DNA from 2 places in the Agrobacterium sp. 22-223-1 genome. Region 1 is predicted to be linked to the other one. Evidence: riboswitches for the same ligand, from Rfam matches in the RefSeq annotation. Region 1 holds a riboswitch; the other holds the start of a gene.
What was found. A riboswitch is a leader RNA that binds a small molecule or an ion and turns the genes downstream of it on or off. The one in region 1 is predicted to bind cobalamin.
Positions count from the first base shown of each region.

Region 2: another riboswitch for cobalamin. It lies ahead of bluB (5,6-dimethylbenzimidazole synthase); the one in region 1 lies ahead of ACQZ60_RS22280 (DUF1636 family protein).

Region 1 covers NZ_JBNWCN010000006.1:290,683-297,871, forward strand. Annotated here, with positions in the region: gene cobN (cobaltochelatase subunit CobN) at 1-396, opposite strand, end outside; gene cobW (cobalamin biosynthesis protein CobW) at 399-1,436, opposite strand; gene ACQZ60_RS22280 (DUF1636 family protein) at 1,433-1,858, opposite strand; cobalamin riboswitch at 1,980-2,194, opposite strand; gene cobO (cob(I)yrinic acid a,c-diamide adenosyltransferase) at 2,329-2,946, shown strand; gene ACQZ60_RS22290 (cobyric acid synthase) at 2,948-4,405, shown strand; gene cbiB (adenosylcobinamide-phosphate synthase CbiB) at 4,392-5,357, opposite strand; gene cobD (threonine-phosphate decarboxylase CobD) at 5,356-6,402, shown strand; gene ACQZ60_RS22305 (L-fuconate dehydratase) at 6,384-7,189, opposite strand, start outside.
Region 2 covers NZ_JBNWCN010000001.1:1,627,133-1,634,321, forward strand. Annotated here, with positions in the region: gene ACQZ60_RS08070 (NADP-dependent malic enzyme) at 1-1,039, shown strand, start outside; gene ACQZ60_RS08075 (DUF2865 domain-containing protein) at 1,176-2,288, shown strand; gene bluB (5,6-dimethylbenzimidazole synthase) at 2,483-3,199, opposite strand; cobalamin riboswitch at 3,277-3,458, opposite strand; gene ACQZ60_RS08085 (TolB family protein) at 3,523-4,353, opposite strand; gene ACQZ60_RS08090 (glyoxalase superfamily protein) at 4,542-4,919, shown strand; gene ACQZ60_RS08095 (NAD+ synthase) at 5,173-6,852, opposite strand; gene ACQZ60_RS08100 (LTA synthase family protein) at 7,075-7,189, shown strand, end outside.

The sequences.
Region 1 (7,189 bases):
ATCGACGGTCGAGGCCGCTTCGAGTTTCTCGTCCCTTTCGCTGCACTCACCCGGCAAAAGCAGAAGCTTGATGCCGCGCCTGCGTGCAAGAATGGAAAGCTGATCGACACCGTAACGCCAGCGTTCCGCACCGCCGAGAATCCGGATAAGAATAACCTTGGCATGTTCCGCCGTCTTTTCGATCCAGAGATCGACCGACATGGGATGTCGAAGCTCGGAGAGGTTGGCGGCTGACAGGGAGGGGAGCGCACCCTCTGTTCGCCGCCAGGCCTGTTCCAAGCCGGCCAGATCGCTTGCCGAAAAAGACAGTACCACCACATCAGACCGGGGCTGGTTGAGATCAACCGGCTCGATCAGGTCGTCCAGAGACGAGGATGTGGTGGCGAGAATGTGCATCGTCAGGCGGCCAGCATCTGTTCGATCTTTTCGCGGTTGATGCCCTTTTCGCCGATGACGACGAGGCGGCTGCGGCGTTCCTCACCCACAGCCCAGGGCCGGTCGTAATAATGGTTGACGCGGCTGCCGACAGCCTGCACCTGCAGGCGCATCGGCTTTGCGGAAACCTCGATGAAGCCCTTGATGCGCAGGACATTTTCCGCAGCTGCCGTCTCGGCGATACGGGCTGCCAGCGCTTCCGGGTCGGTCACGGCCGGCAGATCGATGACGAAGCTGTCGAAATCGTCATGCTCATGGTCGAGTTCGCCATCATGGTGGGTACGGCGGTTTTCGATATCCTCTTCCACCGCAAGGCCAAGACCGATCAGCACGGCGGGGTCGATGGCGCCATTGGAAGCCACGACGATCTTTGCCGCCTTCGGCAGATGTTCGAGAACATGCGCCTTGGCCTTGTTCAGGCCGGCATCGTCAAGAAGATCGGCCTTGGTCAGCACGATAAGATCGGCGCAGGCGACCTGATCCTCGAAAACCTCTTCGACCGGGTCATCGTGATCGAGCGCCTCGTCATTGGCCCGCTGGGCCGCGAGCGCTTCCATGTCGTGCGCCACCTGCCCTTCGGCAAGGGCGGCGCCATCCACCACGGCCACGACGGCATCCACCGTCACGCGGCTCTTGATCGCCGGCCACTGGAAGGCCTGCACCAGCGGCTTCGGCAGGGCGAGGCCGGAAGTTTCGATGAGGATATGCTCCACCTTCGGCTGGCGGCTCAGAATCTGTTCGATGGCGGGCTGGAAATCATCCGCCACCGTGCAGCAGATGCAGCCATTGGCCAGTTCGACGATGTTTTCTTCCGGGCAGCTTTCAATACCGCAACCTTTGAGAATCTCGCCATCGATGCCGATATCGCCGAATTCGTTGACGATGATCGCCAGCCGCTTGCCGTCCAGCTTTTCGAGAAGGCCGCGCAGCAGCGTGGTTTTGCCAGCCCCCAGAAAGCCGGTGACGATGGTGCAGGGAACGCGGTCCAGAAGGGTGCTCATGATCTCTCCTCGGTAAAATCGAATGGGGGAATGCGCGCCACCATGCCGCGCTTTAAGGGTTCCGGGCGACCGCGCCAGGGCATCAGGCCGTCGGGAGCAGCGGCCAGCAGCCGTGCGCCGGTCAGCAAATCTTCCGCGTCACTTATTGTCAGCCCGCCAAAGACATAGGACCAGCCATTGGCGCTGCGCAGCACGGCGCTAAGCCCGCGCTTGCAATTGGCGAGGCAGTTGACGGAACGAACGGTGACACCCGTTTCCTCCGCCTTTGCGATGACGGCATCGGCGAGGCGTGAGCCGGGGCGCGGTTCGGCATTGGGCTCGGCTTCATCGCGACAGCTTCTGCAAACGAAGACGATCACGCCGGACGCCGTTTCGTCCTGCGTGTTTCCGCCTGCACATGAAGATGTCGCTGAAATATCCAAACCGTATCGTTTCCCGCGCCTTGCAAAAAAATCTCGGGGGTGCGGATGTCGAATACGGTATGCGGACAGGCGCAAACCGGATGCTCGATCTAACCGACTGACCGGAGCACCCCGCCCGGCAGACGTTTTTCCTGAAACGGCAGGTCTCCTGGCTCGCGGCTTTACACCCTGACACCGCCTTCCCGAACCCGTTGAGGTGTCCAGTGGCTTTACGGTGCGGGCTTACCGCTTACAGTTGCGGGGGCAGCCACGGAATGACCCGGTAATCGGGCTGGAACCGTGTTCCCTCTTAGCTTTTCCCGTTGCCGGGAAAAGACCGTCAGTCCGTTACCCTTAGGCTGAACGGGCGTGGGGGTCAATGCCGCGGCCCTGTGGCCCGCACATTGCCGGGTGCGGCAAATTGGGTATAGTCGCCGCTCCGAATGGCGGGGGCACCGGGTCCCGCGCCGCTGGATGAAAAGGAAAACGCGATGACACGCGACATCAGCGACAGCGAAGCCGAACGTCACCGACAGAAAATGGTCAACCGCAAGACGATGCAGGACGCCGAGGTTGCGGAAAAGACCATCGAAAAAGGTCTGCTGATGATCAATACCGGTCCCGGCAAGGGCAAATCCACCGCCGCTTTCGGCCTTGCCCTGCGCATGCTCGGCACCGGGCGGCGGGTGGGCGTCGTTCAATTCATCAAGGGCGCATGGTCGACGGGAGAACAGCAGGCGCTGACTTTGTTCGGCGACAAGGTCGTGTGGCGCACCATGGGCGAAGGGTTCACCTGGGACACACAGGATTTGAAACGCGACGTCGCAGCGGCGGCAAAGGCCTGGGAAGAAGCCAAGGTCCTGATGGTCGACGAGACCATCGGCCTGCTGATCCTCGATGAGCTGAACATCGCGCTCCGTTACGATTACCTGCCGCTGGAAGAGGTGGTCGAAACGCTTTCCAGCCGCAGGCCCGATCTGCATGTCATCGTTACCGGCCGCAACGCCAAGCAACCGCTCATCGACGCGGCCGATATGGTGACGGAAATGACCCTCGTGAAACATCACTTCAAGGCGGGCGTGAAGGCGCAGGCGGGGATAGAATTCTGATATGGCTGCACGCGTGCTGATGTTTCAGGGAACCGGCTCGGATGTCGGCAAATCGCTGATGGTGGCCGGCCTTGCCCGTGCCTTCGTCAGGCGCGGCCTGTCCGTCATGCCGTTCAAACCGCAGAACATGTCGAACAATGCGGCGGTCACCGCCGATGGCGGCGAGATTGGTCGTGCGCAGGCGCTGCAGGCACGGGCGGCGGGCGTGCCGCTTTCCGTGCACATGAACCCGGTGCTCCTGAAGCCGCAGAGCGAGACCGGCGCACAGGTGGTGGTGCAGGGCAAGATCGCCGGAAATGCCAAAGCGGCCGATTATCAGCACATGAAGGCCGGGCTGATGCCGCGTGTGTTGGAAAGCTTCGACCGCCTGAAACAACAGACCGATCTGGTGCTGGTGGAAGGCGCAGGCAGCGCCTCCGAAATCAACCTGCGTGCCAATGATATCGCCAATATGGGTTTTGCCAGAGCTGCGGACGCGCCTGTGATCCTGATCGGCGATATCGACCGGGGCGGCGTCATCGCCAGCCTCGTCGGCACCAAAGCCGTGCTCGAAGCTGAAGACGCGGCGATGATCGAAGGTTTTATCGTCAATCGCTTTCGCGGCGATCCGGCCCTGTTTTCAGACGGCATGCGCATGATTGCCGAAAAAACCGGCTGGGCCTCCATCGGGCTCCTGCCGCATTTTTCCGATGCCGCTAAGTTGCCGGCAGAGGATGCTCTCGGGCTTTCCGGCCCGGCTGAGCGGAAACCTGACGCGAAGATCCGCATCGCCGTGCCGATTCTGCCGCATATTTCCAATTTCGACGATCTCGATCCGCTGGACATGGAACCGGATGTCGAACTGATCCGCGTGCGGCCGGGCGAAACCATTCCCGCCGATTGCCGGCTGGTGCTGCTTTGCGGCTCGAAATCCACCATCGTCGATCTTGCCGTGCTGAAGAATACGGGACTCGACATCGATATCAAGGCGCATGTGAGACGTGGCGGCCATGTTCTGGGCCTCTGCGGCGGCTACCAGATGCTTGGGAAAACAGTTGCCGATCCCGAAGGCATCGAAGGAGCGCCGGCAACAGTCGACGGGCTCGGCCTGCTGGATGTCGACACTGTTCTGACGGGCGACAAAAGGCTGGTTTCCGTTACAGGGAAGAGTTTCGACGGAATTGATTTATCCGGCTATGAAATGCATGTCGGTGAAACCGCGAGCGGAACCGACAGCCTGCCTTTTTCAAAAATTGATGGGCATGAAGACGGCGCTGTGTCGCCTGACGGCCGCATCTTCGGCACTTATATTCACGGCCTGTTTTCGGACGACCGCCAACGCGGCGCGTGGCTTGAGCGGCTTGGCGGACAGAACACGGAACTAAACTACGATGCGCAGGTGGACGCCGTTCTTGATCGCCTTGCGGCGCATATGGAACAGCACCTCGATCTCGACCGTCTGCTCGCTATAGCGCGATAAGGATCGCCAGAAGTCCCAGCAGGCCGATCAACAACAGGTCGGCAACCCGTGTGAGCCGCAGCGCCCTGCGAATATCGCCGGCAACCAGCGCCGCCCTGCCGCCTTCGCACATGAAACGCGCCTCGATCATCTGCCCGCCATAGGAGCGCGGCCCTGCGAGCGCAAAGCCGAGAGCGCCAGCCAGCGCCGCCTCCGGCCAGCCGGCATTGGGGGAACGGTGATGGTGGGCATCGCGACGTATCGCGGCCATGGCCCCGCCGGGTGATGCGCCCTTAACAAAAAACGCCGCGACAACGAAAAGAACGCCGCTCAGCCGCGAGGCCGGCAGATTGACCAGATCGTCCAGCCGGGCGGAGGCCCAGCCGAAAGCCTCATGACGGGGTGAGCGATGGCCGATCATGCTGTCGGCCGTATTGATCGCCTTGTAGGCCGCGCCGCCCGGTAGGCCCAGGAGGCCGAGCCAGAAGGCGGGAGCGACGATGCCGTCGGAAAAATTCTCGGCCAGACTTTCGATCGCCGCACGGCAAATTGCCGCCTCGTCCAGCTTTTGCGGATCGCGCCCGACGATCATCGATACCGCCTTGCGGCCGCCTTCCACACCCTCGCGCTCCAGCGCAGTGGCGACAGCCTCCACATGTTGCTCGAGACTTTTCTGCGCCGGCAGCGAAGCGCCAAGCACGGCGACCAGCAAAAGGCCAAAGGGCATGAGGAGGAGAACGGATTGCGCTAACCATGCAACAAGCAGCGTCAGCCCGACGAAAACGACGAGAGCCGCCACACCAGCCCCCTTACGCTGTGAAAATGACGCGCTCTCCCGGTTCCATTTTTTGTCCAGCAGCGCGATAAGCGAACCGATCCAGGTGACGGGATGGCCGATGCGTTTGAACAGCCAGTCCGGATAGCCGGTCAGGCGTTCGATCACGAGCGACAGGAAAGCGAGAGCAAAAAACATGGGCGAGACAGTACCAGAAAAGGCGAAAGCTGCGATCCGTCATGGCGGCAATCTCGGCAGGGCGCGTCTGATGTTTCCTGAAGCGCCGGAACCATGGATCGACCTTTCGACCGGGATCAATCCGCACTATTACCCGCATTCGCCGATCCCTGCCAGCGCATTCGCCCGCCTGCCGGAACCGGACGCCGCCGAAGAATTGAAACATCTGGCGACGGCGCATTTCGATGCGCCTTCCGCCCGGCATGTGGCGCTTTCCCCCGGCACCCAGATGCTGATGCCATTGCTGGCTCAGATCGCTATCGCCCGCGGGGCCAAGAGCGGCGCCGTGCTTTCACCCGCCTATGCGGAACATGCCCGGACCGCACGCATGGCCGGGCTGGCTGTGACCGAGGTGGAAAACATCAACGCGATGTCGGCTCATGACTATGCCGTGGTGGTCAATCCCAATAATCCCGATGGCCGCATCACGGATCGCGCTGCATTGTTGTCGCTGGCCGAAGCCATGCGCCGCAAGGGTGGGCTGCTCGTCGTGGACGAAGCCTTCATCGAGACGGGACTTGCCGAAAGCCTCGCAGATGCCGCCGGTCAGGATGCGCTGGTGGTCCTGCGCTCATTCGGCAAATTTTACGGCATGGCGGGCGTTCGGCTGGGTTTCGCGATTGCGCAGCCCGATATCGCTGCTGAACTGGAGGCAAGGCTCGGCCCCTGGGCGGTTTCCGGCCCGGCGCTGCATATCGCGACACAGGCTCTGGCGGACGGGGAATGGCAATCATCCATGCGTCTGCACCTTGCCGAAGACGCCCGGCGCATGAACGCCATGCTGGAGAAAGCGGGGCTGGCAATTGCCGGCGGCACCTCGCTGTTTACTCTGGTGCGGGATCCCCGCACCGCAGACCTGTTCAGCCATCTTGGCCGGCACGGCATTCTGGTCCGCATTTTTGATGAAAGGCCGAACGACATGCGTTTCGGCCTTCCCGGTAGCGAAACGGAGTGGCAGCGCGTTGAGGAGGCGCTGTCATCCTTTGACTATTCCTCGAAGGTGTAGGTCTCAATCGACTCCGGCTTCATTTCGATGGAGAAGCCCGGCAATTTCGGCGGCATGTAAGCGGCATTTCTGATATCGCAGGGCTCGATGAAGTGCTCGTGCAGGTGGTCGACATATTCGATCACGCGGCCTTCCTTCGTGCCTGATACGACCAGATAGTCGATCATCGACAGATGCTGCACATATTCGCAAAGGCCGACGCCACCGGCATGCGGCCAGACCGGCAAATTGTATTTGGCGGCGATCAGCAGCACCGCCAGCACCTCGTTCAGCCCGCCCATACGGCAGCTATCGATCTGCACCACATCGATGGCGCCCTCGGCGATGAACTGCTTGAACATGATACGGTTCTGGCACATTTCACCGGTCGCCACCTTCACCGGGCCGATGGCGGCGCGGATCTTGCGATGGCCGGCAATATCGTCCGGGCTGGTCGGCTCCTCAATGAAGAATGGCTTGGCGAAAGCGAGCTTCTTCACCCAGTCGATTGCCTGATCTACTTCCCATACCTGGTTGGCGTCGATCATCAGGTAACGGTCGGGACCGATCACCTCACGGGCAATGGTGAGGCGGCGGATGTCGTCTTCCAGATCGCGGCCGACCTTCATCTTTACATGGTTGAATCCGGCATCGATGGCTTCCTGGCAAAGACGGCGCAGCTTGGCGTCGTCATAACCGAGCCAGCCGGCCGAGGTCGTGTAGCAGGCATAACCTTCGCTCTTCAGCGTCTCGATACGTTCCTTCTTGCCGCTTTCGGCTTTTTTGAGGATCGCAAGCGCCTCGTCCC
Region 2 (7,189 bases), on a different contig from region 1:
AGCCTATCTCGACCAGCTGAACCGTTTCGTCTGGCGCTCCGGCTTCATCATGAAGCCGGTCTTCAATGCCGCCAAGGCCGCCGAAAAGAAGCGCATCATCTTTGCCGAGGGCGAAGACGAGCGCGTGCTGCGCGCCGCCCAGGTGCTTCTGGAAGAAGGCACCGGCATTCCGATCCTCATCGGCCGCCCGCAGATCATCGAAACGCGCCTGAAGCGCTTCGGCCTGCGCATTCGCCCGCATACGGATTTCGCCGTGGTCAACCCGGAAGACGATCCGCGCTACCGCGACTATGTCGATGACTATTTCGCCCTTGTCGGCCGCGTCGGCATCAACCCGGAAGCAGCCCGCACCATCGTGCGCACCAACACGACCGTCATCGGCGCACTGTCGGTGAAGCGCGGCGAAGCGGATGCGCTGATCTGCGGCCTCGAAGGCCGTTACGACCGCCACCTGCGCGACGTGAACCAGATCATCGGCAAGCAGGAAGGCGTGCGTTCCTTCGCCGGCCTCAGCCTGCTCATCACCCAGCAGGGTGCGCTGTTCCTGACCGACACTTTCGTGAATTACGATCCGACCTCCGAGGAAGTGGCGGAAATGGCCATTCTCGCGGCCAAGGAAATCCGCCGCTTCGGCATCACGCCGAAGATCGCCCTCGCCAGCCATTCCAATTTCGGCTCGCGCGATTCCGAAAGCGCCCGCAAGATGCGCCGTGCCCTGAAGATCGTGCAGGAAGCCGCACCGGAACTGGAAGTTGACGGCGAAATGCAGGGCGGTTCGGCCCTTTCGGAAGCGCTGCGCAAGCGCGCCATGCCGAACAGCGTGCTGACCGGCGAAGCGAACCTTCTGGTCTTCCCGAACCTCGATGCCGCCAACATCACCCTCGGCGTCACCCGCACCTTGACGGAAGGCCTGCATGTCGGCCCGATCCTGCTCGGCACGGCCCTGCCCGCCCATATCCTGTCGCCCAGCGTCACCTCGCGCGGCGTCGTCAACATGGCGGCCTTTGCCGTCGTGCAGGCCTCGCATCCTTCGGTGTGATAGAGGCCCTATTAACGCAATTTTGAACAGGCTGTTGCCGCCTTGCGGCAACAGCTTATGTTATCTTCCCGAAACACGGATTTCGTGAAGTATAACGCCCCTGCCACCGGCCGGGGACATCGAACGGATCGAACAATTGACCCGCCGCAGCCGCATCATCGGCCTCCTGCTTCCCCTTGTTTTCGTCGCCCCGGCCGCCGCTTTCGCGGATCAGGTCTGCGATATGCTTTATGCGCAATTGCGCGAGCCGCCCCGCGTCATCGGCAATACGGCCGAGGTGCGGCGTTACGCCAATGCGCTCGCCCGCCAGAATATCGTCATCCGCAAGATCAGGAACGACTTGCGCGGCTATGGCTGCTCATCCGGCAGCGTCATCGTCTACGGCAATCCCAATGCCGGTATCTGCGCCGAAATCGGCGATGCGCTGGCGGAAGCAGAAAGCGAGCGCGACGCCATCATCCGTGACCGCGACGACGCCATGGCGGCAGCGCGTAGCGACGACGGCGACATCAGGCGTCAGCGCATTCTTGCCGCCCTCGATGCCAATGGCTGCAACACCCTGCCGCAAACGGAAACGCAATTGCCGCCGCCTCCGGATGTAACGCGTTATCCCGACGCTTTTCGGCAGAATGGCCCGCAGAACGGCGACGAGCCGGGACAGGCGGGGCTTTCGCCCTACCCCAACGCCGCCGAGGGCGGGCTTCGCACACTCTGCGTGCGCACCTGCGACGGCTCGTTTTTCCCCATCGCTTCCAATGCCTCGCCGCTCGATTTCCGCGCCCAGGCGGAGCAGTGCGAGAAAATGTGTCCGGGCACCGAGACGGAGCTTTATTTCCACTCCATGACGGATCAGGAAACCGCCGATATGGTTTCGGCGGAAACAGGCAAACCCTACAGAGAGCTGCCAACCGCCTTCGCTTACAGGAACGCCACAGCAAAAGCGCCGGGCTGCGCCTGCAACATGGCCGCCTATCACAATGAAATGCAAAAGCAGGAAGAGGCCGCCCGGCCGCAGCCCGAAAAACCCTATTCCGGCATCACCACCATTCCATCACCGCAAGGTGACAAGGCTGAAAAACCCACCGAACAGCAACAGGCTGCCAAGCCGCCGGAACAGCCCGTTCCCGAACGCGACTATGACCCGAACGATAGCCGCGTCCGCGTCATAGGCCCGAAATTCCTGCCCGACCAGACGGGCCGGATCGACCTGAAGAACCCGGCATTGAAGGGTATACAGCCGCAGCAGTGACATACATCGCGGAGCGAGCGCGCTCCCCTTGCTTCTTCTCCCCGAGGGGGAGAAGTCCGCGGCAGCGGGATGAGGGGGCGGCGTCAGCGATATTCGGAGAGCTTGCCCCCTCATCCGACCCTTCGGGCCACCTTCTCTCCGGCGGGGAGAAGAAACACGCGGCAACGTCCCGCTTTGTTCACAGGCCTCCGCTTCTACACCCCGCCCCAGCGGTTACGGAACACCAGTTCCTCCAGCGGCACGCGCTGTCGCCAGCCCTTCACCGCCAGTTCCGGCTCGTTATAGAGCGCATCGACACGGCCGAGGCAAAGCCAGGCGACGATTTCGATATGGTCGGGAATATCGAGAATGGTGCGAATGTCGCTATCGTGGAAAATGCTGACCCAGCCGACGCCGATGCCTTCGGCGCGCGCCGCGAGCCAGAGATTCTGGATGGCGCAGACGGTGGAATAGACATCCGTGCGCGGATTGTGGGTGCGGCCCAGCACCACCTTGCCGCCGCGCGTCGGATCGCAGGTGACGCAGATGCTGAGCGGCGCCTTGCGGATGCCTTCAAGCTTGAGACTGCGATAAAGCGCCTGCTGCTCGCCCGTAAACATCGCCGCCGCCTCCTCATTGGCGCGGCTGAAGGCCACGAAGGCCGCCTGACGGATCGCGCCATCGGTGACGAGGGTAAAATTCCACGGCTGCATGAAACCGACAGAGGGTGCGGAATGGGCCGCCTTCAAAAGACGCTCCACCAGATCGTCCGGCAGCGGGTCCGGCAGGAACTGGTCGCGCACGTCACGACGGGTCTCGATGGCGCGGTAAATCGCCTCGCGTTCCTCACAGGAAAACGGGCGGGCGGGCGAGAGCGCGTGATCGAACGAACTGGCGCCGGGCGGATTGCTTACGGACGAATCGGCTGGCATCGTTTATCCCCAACAATGCGAAGACCGGGCGCAAATGCGCACCCCGCCTCGACAACAACCTGCCGCCGTCCGCGCGGTTCGGTCTATCCCGTCAGGCCGGTCTTCTGACTTGGCTTCATCCGCCCTTTTCGCCTTCCCGAATTGCTCCAGTGGCTTTAAAAAAGAACGTCCGCCTCACAGCGCTGGGCACGTTCCGGTCTTTCACCGGATTCCCGATTCTCCCGCCGCAAGGGCAGGCACCTGACAGGCAAGCTATGGGCAAAAAAGTTTGCGGATGCAAGCATCCTGCCGGCGGTGCGGCAATGTGGCCTGCCTCATCCCCATCATTCCACCGGGAAATACCTGACATAAGCGAACTCGTCCCCATCCGGTGACCAGTTGGGCGAATTCATCGTTCCCTGCCCGCCGAAAAGTTCGAACAGCGTCTCGGCATTGCCGCCATCCATATCCATCAGCCGCACCCGCACATCGAGATCGCGCGGATGGTCGAAAACGTCGCCGTCATAGGAAACGAACACCACCTTGTCTCCCCTCGGAGACGGGTGCGGAAACCAGTCGCCATAGGGGCTGTCGGTGATGCGCTCGACGGCTGAGCCATCCACCCGCACGCGCCAGATCTGCATTCGCCCGGTGCGGCTGGAATTGAAATAGATCCACTCACCGTCCGGCGAATAATCCGGCCCGTCATTGCGGCCTTCGCCATGGGTCAGCCGCGTCTCGACGCCGCTTGTTATATCCATCGAATAGATATCGAAGACCTGATCGCGAATGCCGCAATAGGCAAAACCTTTCTCATCCGGCGACCAGCCATGCCAGTAAGAGGGAAGATTTTTCGTCATCAGCCGCGGCGCACCGCCCGCCGAGGCCATGAGATAAATGGCGCTCTTGCCGAATTCCACCTTGTCGGAAATGGCGTAGAGCGAACCATCCGGCGAAATGCCGTGATCGTTGTTGCAGAGCGTCGCAAAGCCGGTATCGACCTTTTGCGGCGAAATATCACCGGCAAGAGACAGGCGGTAAAGCAGCCCTTCGCTGTTCAGCAGCAGGTATTTTCCATCCGGCGACCAGTTCGGCGCTTCAAAAAGATCAGGCGTCTGCCACACCACCCGCATCTGCCGGGTGCGGATGTTGAAGATTTCGATGGAGCTGCGCATTCTGCCTCCCGGGCGTGTCGGTGTCTCGTTCAAAGCGCCCGGTGCAGACATTCCGTTTGCATCCGCCATCGCCTCGATTATGATCCTAGGGCGGCAGGCACCGTCCTGCAAATTCAAACCAGAAAAAACGCCAGCGCTCCGGCACCGTCCGCGACCTTTGCCGTTTCTCCCAGATCCGAGGTTCCGCGATGAATACCATCGCCGATCACGGCATCCGCTTCGGCCGGATCGCCGCAATGCTTCCTGTCAAAAACATCGAAAAGGCCCATGATTTTTACGTTGGCGTGCTGGGCTTCGAAAAGACCTTCGAAAACGGCAACCCTGTCGGCTTCATGATCCTCAAACAGGGCAATGCCGAGCTGCACCTGACATTGCAGCCCGCACACAAGGCAGCACCCTTCAATGTGGCGCATATGATGGTGAGCGATGTGGACGCGCTGCATGCGCTCTGCAAGAGCCAGGGCTTGCGCATCATCAAGGGCCTGCAGGACAAGGATTACGGTCTCAGGGCCTTTGTGTTTGAGGACCCGGATGGCAACCGCATCGATGTGGGACAAGTTATTTAAGGTAAGTGAACGGCGCGGGGTTTTCTCCGCGCCGCTTGCTTAAACACGAAGGCTTGTTGTGGAACGAGCGCATGCCGCTTGTTTCTTCTCCCCGCGGGGGAGAAGTCCGCGGCAGCGGGATGAGGGGGCGACGTCAGCGATAGACCGAGAGGTTGCCCCCTCATCCGACCCTTCGGGCCACCTTCTCCCCGGCGGGGAGAAGAAACGCACGGCAACGCCGGGCAAAGCATCCGCTACCCGCGCCTTCCTTCAATCATCGATCCCGAAACCGGTTGGTGATCGGATAACGCCTGTCACGCCCAAAGTTCTTCTTGGTGATCTTCACACCCGGCGCCGATTGCCGGCGCTTGTATTCGGCGAGATAGAGCAGATGCTCCACCCGGTGCACCGTCGCCACATCATGGCCACGAGCCAGAATTTCCTCAACCGACATTTCCTTCTCGACGAGGCATTCCAGAATATCGTCCAGCACCGGATAGGGCGGCAGCGAATCCTGGTCGGTCTGGTTGGGGCGCAATTCGGCCGAGGGGGCCTTGGAAATGATATTGGCCGGGATCACCTCACCGGAAGGGCCGAGCGCGCCCGGCGGCACATGGGCATTGCGCCAGCTGGAAATGGCATAGACCTGCATCTTGTAGAGGTCCTTGATGGGGTTGAAACCGCCATTCATGTCGCCGTAGAGCGTGGCATAACCCACCGACATTTCCGACTTGTTGCCCGTCGTCACCACCATGGAGCCGAACTTGTTCGAGACGGCCATCAAGATGGTGCCGCGCGTGCGGCTCTGCAGGTTTTCCTCGGTAATGCCCTCTTCCGTGCCCTCGAAGAGATCGGAAAGCGCCGAGAGGAATCCTTCCACCGGCTCTGAAATCGGCACGATATCGTAACGGCAGCCCAGCGCCTTGGCGCAATCGGCCGCATCCTTCAGCGATTCCTCCGAAGTATAGCGGTAAGGCAGCATGATGCAGCGCACCCGCTCCTCGCCCAGCGCATCGACGGCAAGGGCGGCACAGATCGCCGAATCGATGCCGCCGGAAAGGCCGAGAACCACGCTCTTGAAGCCGTTCTTGTTGACGTAATCGCGAAAGCCCAGCATGCAGGCGCGGTAATCCGCCTCCTCGCCTTCGGGAATCTTCGAGAAAGGTCCGCTATCGCAATGCCAGCCGTCTGCCGTGCGTTTCCAGTCGGTGACGGCAAGTGTGGCCTCGAACTGACTCATCTGGAAGGCGAGCGTTTTGTCGGCATTGAAGCCGAAGCTCGCGCCGTCGAACACCAGCTCATCCTGCCCACCCAACTGGTTGGCGAAAACGAGCGGCAGGCCGCTTTCAATCACCTGTCGCAGCGCCACCTGATGGCGCACATCCAGCTTGCCGCGATAATAGGGCGAACCGTTCGGCACCAGCAGGATTTCCGCCCCGCTTTCGGCAAGCGTCTCGCAGACACCCATATCGTTCCAGATTTCCTCGCAGATCGGAATGCCGATCCTGACCCCACGGAAATTATAGGGACCGGAAATCGAGCCTTCGGAGAAAACCCGCTTCTCGTCGAACTCGCCGTAATTCGGCAGGTCGATCTTGTCGCGCAGCGCGATGATCTTGCCGCCATCCAGAAGCGCCACGGAATTGTGCCGGCCCGTCTCGCCCTGTCGCGGAAAACCGATGACGATGCCCGGTCCGCCATCGGCGGTTTCCGCCGCCAGCTCTTCCACGGCTTTCAGGCATGCTTTCAGGAAAGCCGGTTTCAGCACCAGGTCTTCCGGCGGGTAGCCGGATATGAACAGCTCCGTCAGGAGCAGAAGATCGGCGCCCTGCGTCGCCGCATCGGCCCTTGCCTCGCGCGCCTTGGCGAGATTGCCCGCCACGTCGCCAACGGTGGGATTGAACTGCCCGACGGCAATCCGGAGATGGTTCTGGATATCGTGTCTGTCGCTCATGGCTTTTCAATACCGCGCCCGTGGCCGCTCCGCAACGCGGCAATTGCATGGCGGCGTCCGTTACGCTTCGGCCGCGCGCGTTCACGCTAAGGTTATCGCCGCACCGGCCAGACTCTTCAAAGTTCATGTCGCGTTCATCGCGCTTATGTGACAGTTACATGACACTTTTGCGACACCCGATTCACCTCCCCGGATCGGCCGTGCCGCCTGCAATACCGGAGTATGGGTTTGAGAGATTCGGCGCCAAAAACAACGGCTTCCGAAAAGGCTGGTTTCGTCTTTTCGCCTGCATGGACAAGGAGCCTTTCCAAGCTTTCGGGCATCGCCTATCCGCTTG